DNA from 2 places in the Halobacillus sp. ABA4_118 genome. Region 1 is predicted to be linked to the other one. Evidence: riboswitches for the same ligand, from Rfam matches in the RefSeq annotation. Region 1 holds a riboswitch; the other holds the start of a gene.
What was found. Region 1 has a riboswitch for S-adenosylmethionine ahead of ACXAGL_RS16815 (phosphoadenylyl-sulfate reductase). Riboswitches for the same ligand answer to the same signal wherever they lie in the genome.
Positions count from the first base shown of each region.

Region 2: another riboswitch for S-adenosylmethionine. It lies ahead of ACXAGL_RS05515 (O-acetylhomoserine aminocarboxypropyltransferase/cysteine synthase family protein); the one in region 1 lies ahead of ACXAGL_RS16815 (phosphoadenylyl-sulfate reductase).

Region 1 is NZ_JBSWWS010000001.1:3,284,044-3,287,285, forward strand. It holds gene ACXAGL_RS16805 (DAK2 domain-containing protein) at 1-349, shown strand, start outside; gene ACXAGL_RS16810 (sulfite exporter TauE/SafE family protein) at 554-1,462, opposite strand; SAM riboswitch class I at 1,560-1,662, opposite strand; SAM riboswitch class I at 1,860-1,974, shown strand; gene ACXAGL_RS16815 (phosphoadenylyl-sulfate reductase) at 2,062-2,790, shown strand; gene sat (sulfate adenylyltransferase) at 2,805-3,242, shown strand, end outside.
Region 2 is NZ_JBSWWS010000001.1:1,119,003-1,122,244, reverse strand. It holds gene ACXAGL_RS05515 (O-acetylhomoserine aminocarboxypropyltransferase/cysteine synthase family protein) at 1-1,158, opposite strand, end outside; SAM riboswitch class I at 1,268-1,376, opposite strand; gene ACXAGL_RS05510 (DUF2188 domain-containing protein) at 1,520-1,717, shown strand; gene ACXAGL_RS05505 (FAD-dependent monooxygenase) at 1,838-3,055, shown strand; gene ACXAGL_RS05500 (hypothetical protein) at 3,097-3,242, shown strand, end outside.

The DNA.
Region 1 (3,242 bases):
AGAAGAAATGACCAGTTTGATGTCAGAAGTGAAGACGGGGCAGATTACCTATGCCGTCCGGGACACCCAGATTGACGGACTTGATATTGAAAAGGGTCATTTTATGGGGATTTCCGACGGGAAGATATCAGCTACCGATAAAGACGCCCTCACAACAGCGAAAACACTGCTGAACCAGATGATTGATGAGGATGAAGATGAAATCCTTACTATTCTTACAGGGGAAGATGTGGACGATAAGGATGTGGCTGAACTGGAAGCTTATGTGGAAGAAACCTTTGAAGATTTAGAGGTGGAAATTCACCATGGTGGCCAGCCGATTTACAGCTATATCTTCTCTATCGAATAAAATGCAGCGCTTCTGGATTTAGAACAGCGTTCGCAGGCTGTCGGGATTTTTCCCGGCAGCCTTTTGTAATGGTCTATGGTCTGAATGCAGGAGCGGAGATGAAAGAAATGGTTTCACAGAGGATATTGATCGACCATTAGACAAACGCCTTGGCGGTTTGTTTTCTAAGCTTGTCATTCTATAAGCTGAAAGCGCAGTTCTCCATTAGAACTGCGCTTTTTTTAACCGTGTTTCCGTCTGCGGGTGCCGGTGCCGTTGAATATATTTTCGAACTGAGAAGATAACGGCAGCAGCATATCCGGCAAGAAGCAGGCTGTAGATGATAACTAAGGTCTGTTCACTCCATGTGGCATAGGTGAGCAGGGTCCGGCTGTTCGTCAAAATGATAAATCCACCCGCCGCTACCCCAAGCACGAGAGGGGGGAGTTTTTTCACAAGCCAGGCAGCGAGGGGGGCTGCAATAACGCCACCGATCACAAAGGCGAGCACAAGCATCCAGCTCAGCTCTTCCCACCCAAGGAAGATCAGGAAGCCGGCCGTAGCAGATAAAGTAACGATGAATTCACTTGTATCTACGGTGCCGATGACTTTTCTGGGAAGGATTCCTTTGCTGGATAAGAGAACAGGTGTATTTACCGGCCCCCAACCCCCGCCGCCCACGGCATCAAGAAAACCGCCCAGAAAACCTAAGGGAAACAAGAAGCGCCGTCGAAATGGTCTTTTTTCTGTATGCAAGGGCTTCACTCGATTCATCAGTAAAAAGCGGATGACCACATAAACGCCAAGCCCTAGTAAAAAAACGGAAATGTACGGGCGGATCAGCTCACCTGGAATCCAGCTGAGCAGAGCAGCCCCGGCAAAGGCACTGATCCCTCCGGGGAGAGCAAGAGTCAAAACGAGACGCTTATCCACGTTGCCGAATTTATAATGGGAAAACCCGGAAGCTGCCGTTGTAGCAATCTGGGACAAATGAATAGAGGCGGAGGCCACCGCCGGAGCCATTCCATAGGCGAGGAGGATGGTGGAGGAGCTTAAACCAAATCCCATTCCGAGGGCTCCATCCATCAATTGAGCAAAGAATCCAACCAGTGAAAATATAAGTAATTTCTTCATCGTACCTCTCCTTTTGATTAAACACATAAGATTACTTGGTTTTAACCATGAAGAGGCACAAAAAAACCTCTTCATCCAGAAGAGGTCAAGCTTCCTCTCCTTATCTTTCAGACCACCGTCTGCTGGAATGAGCACCTTTTCCAATGTGAGGTTGCTGCGGGATCATCAGACCAGTTTCCTCCCCCGGCTCTTTATAAGGATATATGTAGCCCGCGCTGAAAGCGGAATTCCTAAGTACATGAATAATATATTCAAAGCTAAAACATGGATGACGATTTGTCAATGGTTTACAATAAAATAAACAGAAAACTAGTAATATTTAAAATGCATGTTGACATATCTTTAAATCGGGTCTAATATTTGAATCAAATCTTTTGAACAAAATCTGGAAACATTTTTCTTATCGAGAGAGGTGGAGGGACTGGCCCTTGGAAGCCTCGGCAACGGATCTGTCGTCATGAACAGAAGCTGTGCCAATTCCAGCAGGTGATCAACACTTGGAAGGATAAGAAGAACGGTTGAATCATGTATAATGACTCTCCTTTCTTCTTACCATCAGAAGAAAGGTTTTTTTGTTGAAGATAAGAAAGGAGGAGCTTATGAATACGAGTGCACCGACATATGGAACATTCACCGGGGATCCTTTACTTCATATGGATATTGATGATGGACACAAAGGGGCAGAGAGTGTGATTCAATGGGCTTACGGGCATTATGGAAAACAGCTCGTTTATGCGTGCAGCTTCGGTGCTGAAGCGATCGTACTGCTTGACTTCATTGCAAAGGCACAGCCGGATGCCGACGTCGTTTTTCTGGACACTGGACTTCATTTCCAGGAAACCTATGATTTGATAGACAAAGTGAAAAAGAGGTATCCGGATTTGAACATCCATATGAAAAAGCCGGAATTGACAGTGGAAGAACAGGCAGAGGAATATGGTCCGGCCCTTTGGAAAAGGAATCCCGACCAATGCTGTGCCATCAGAAAAATCAAACCGCTGGAAGAAGCCCTGACAGGAGCGGCTGCCTGGATGTCGGGATTAAGAAGAGAACAATCTGCAAGCCGGAGTCATACGAACTTCGTCAACAAGGACGAACGCTTCCAGTCCATCAAGGTATGCCCCTTAATTCACTGGACATGGGAAGACGTATGGACTTATATCCGACTAAATAGCTTGGATTACAATGAATTACATGACCAAAGCTATCCAAGTGTCGGCTGCATCCCCTGCACAGCGAAAGCGCTGGATGACGGCCGTTCAGGAAGATGGCAGGGATTTGATAAAACCGAGTGTGGACTCCACACAGCGGGAGATACGAAACAATAAAGGAGAGATGAATGATGTCCATTATTCAACCGCATGGCGGGCAGTTAATCAATCGTTTTACAGCACAGCCGGATACGCTTCCGGAACAAAGGATCGAGCTTGATGCGATGGCGTTGAGTGATATCGATTTAATCGCTAATGGGGCATACAGTCCGCTTCAAGGATTTTTAACAAGGGAAGATTATGATCACGTCGTTGAAAATCTTCGTTTGAAAGACGGCACTCCCTGGAGTCTCCCGATCACACTGCCTGTTTCTGAAGAGCAGGCCCGTTCGTTACATGGTCAAGCGGCTCTTGTGAAAGATGGGGCAATCTACGGTGTGATCGAAATCGAAGACATTTACAAGCCGGATAAACAGAAAGAAGCTGCAAAGGTTTACTTAACGACAGAAGACGCTCACCCGGGGGTCAGTAAACTTTACAAGCGCCCGGATTATTATGTCGGTGGCAGA
Region 2 (3,242 bases), 2.2 Mb from region 1:
GGTGGTGGATGCCGGATGGATGATCAATGATTTCGCATCACCCACATTAGCTACGTGGGACCAGAGTGTGGAGTGATCGATCAATTTACGACCGGCTTCGCGTCCCCCTTTGATTCCGAAGACAACCATGGATCCGGCTCCGCCTTTCAAATACTTTCGGGCAAGGTCATGAGTAGGGTGATCCGGCAGTCCAGGGTAATTCACCCAATCCACCCCTTCATGGTTCTGCAGGTAGGCAGCAATTTCATATGCCTGCTCTGCATGCTTTTCGATTCTCAGGTGAAGCGTTTCAAGTCCCTGCAGGAGCAGGAAGGCGTTCTGGGGGCTCAGGCAGGCGCCGATATCTCTCAAAATCTGAACACGGAGCTTAACCGCATAGCCGGCAGGTCCAGCATCAATACCGAAGCGGATGCCGTTGTAGCTTTCATCAGGCTCAGTAAAACCCGGGAATTTTTCGTGATTCCAGTCAAAACGCCCGCTGTCTACGACAATACCGCCGATAGCTGTACCATGGCCCCCGATCCACTTCGTTGCGGAGTGGACAACGATATCGGCTCCCCAGGCGATCGGTTTGCATACATAAGGGGTGGCGAAGGTGTTGTCGACAATCAAGGGAATGTGATGGGCGTGGGCAATATCCGCTACCGCTTCAAAGTCCAGCACATTCAGGCTTGGGTTCCCGATGGTTTCAGCAAAAATCGCTTTCGTTTCAGGTGTAACAGCTTCCTCAAAGGCATTAGGATCGTTCCCATCTACGAAAACAACGTTCACACCATAGCGGGGAAGGGTGTGGACGAATAAGTTATACGTACCTCCGTACAAGTTGGAGGAAGTGAGGATGGTATCTCCGGCTCCGGCAACGTTCAGGACGGCCATCGTAATTGCCGCCATCCCGGAAGCTGTAGCGACAGCAGCGGCACCGTCTTCCAGAAGGGCAACACGCTGCTCAAATACATCGACCGTCGGGTTTGTGATTCTGGAATAGATGTTCCCTGGTTCGGCCAGGGCGAATAGGTTCTGGGCATGATCGGTATCATTAAATACATATGACGTTGTCTGATAGATGGGAACAGCACGCGATCCTGTTGCTGGATCAGCTTCCTGTCCACCGTGAAGCAGCTGTGTTTCATCACCGTATACATGATTTGAATTGGTCATTGTTTCATTCCTCCTTATGATTTCCAGGACATCCTGATCCTCGGTGTAGAGGGAAAAAGAAAAACCCTCTTCTGTAAGTAAGAAGAGGGCTTTTATGTATGCTTACCTCCCCTTATCTTTCAGATCATCTGATCTGTAGGATGTAGCACCTTTTCAAGTTTTCCTTGAAGGTTGCCGGGCGTCTCAGGGCCTAGTCCCTCTGCCGCTCACGATAAGAGTTTTCAATATTTAATTTATCTGACTTGTTTGAAATTATAAAGGGGTCCAGCTCTCTTGTCAATTCCCAGCTTGAAACAAGGGTGTTTAAATCTATAATAGGGCGGGAATGGATAATTAAGTCTATGTTGAAGGAGATGTTTTCATGAAGGAATATAGTGTAGTACCAAATAAAGATGTAACCGGATGGTTCGTAAAAATTGAGGACGTAGCTCCGACAGATTTATTTGATGAGCGTGATACAGCTGTAGAAAAAGCGGAAGAAATCGCGAAACAGAACAAACCGAGCCGCTTGTACATCCTTGACCAGAATCACGAAGTTGAAGAAGAGCGTACCTTTTAAAAAATCCCCGTCCAGGGGATTTTTTTATGGCTTCCTATGCTTGTTTTCCTGTGGCTGTAGTTTTTTTGCGTGAAACCGATTATGATGGGACACAGGTTGAGAAAGAAAGGAAGGACCGGAATGAATCATACATATGACGTGATCATTACAGGAGCCCGGGCAGCTGGGGCAAGTCTGGCTGTCCTGCTCGGGAAAATGGGGAAGCGTGTCCTGTTGATCGATAAAGCCGCGTTTCCGAGTGACACACTGTCTACTCACTTTATGTCCCATACCCGCTTCCTTGAGGAACTGGGCATCCTTCATAAACTGGAGAAGACCGGTTTGAGAAAAGTGAGCCGGATGCGGACGTATATCGGCCAAAGTTTTATAGAAGGACCGAGAGCGGATTATACGATTATACCTAAACGAGATGTCCTGGACCCTCTTCTGATCGAGCAGGCCGAGGCGTTGAGTTCCGTCACTTTTATGCCGCGTACGTCAGCAAGAGGTTTGATCAGAGAGGACGGGCGCGTTGCCGGGCTTCACCTTGAAACAGAAGGGGAAGCGTGGGAGGCCTGTGCAGCGTGGGTGGCCGGAGCGGATGGAAAGAACTCGAACATCGCTGCCTGGACGGAAGCAGAGAAGTATCGGGAAACGAAGCCTCTCCGTCCGGTCTTATACGGTTATTACACAGGCGTGGAGCCGTTAAGCGAACCTGTAACGGAGATTTTCCTGCATGAAGGACGAATCGGCTTTGTATTTCCAATGGAGGAAAACCGGGATTGTCTCGGTATTGAAATCCACCCTGGGGAATTTACGGACATGATGAAAGCGCCGCAGGATACATTTGAACAAACGTTTAATCAATTTTACGGAATGAAGAAAAGGATGGAAGGGGCAGTTCTGCAGGGAAAGATTATCGGAACCCCCGGAATGCCGAACTTTTTCAGGAATGCTTATGGAGAGGGCTGGGTCCTCCTTGGAGATGCTGGTCACAGTAAAGATCCAAGTACGGGGCTTGGAATCAATGATGCGTTTCTACAGTCCTTTCTGCTGGCCGATGCTTTTCAGCAGATGGATGAAGGGGTGGATTGGAAAACAGCCCTGGATCGTTTTCAGAGTCGAAGGGATGAACAGCTGCTGCCGGGATTTCAGCTGACATTGGATTATATTCAATCGCTCCGGAAGTGGACAGACAACGAAATGGCATTGTTTCAAACCATCGCCGCCAACCCTATGGCGTGGAATAAGCTGATGCCTCATATGGGACGGCATTTGAAAGAAGACACCAAGGATTTCCCTCTTTTTTATCAATCGGTGGAAGGGGAAGCTTCCTCCTTCGGTTTCAGGAAGGATTAACTTCCTTTGAAGGCGAAATGGTTAAGAGAGGTGATGAGAAGATGGAATGGTCGAAAACATCAGCTTTCGAAAAGCTGCAGGAAATTTATACAGATAAAGTGATGCAGGACGAAAAAAGAAGAATCTTCCAAATGGTGTACCGCCATCTGCATGGCCATCTTGACGATCTTGCTGTGGAAACAGGTCT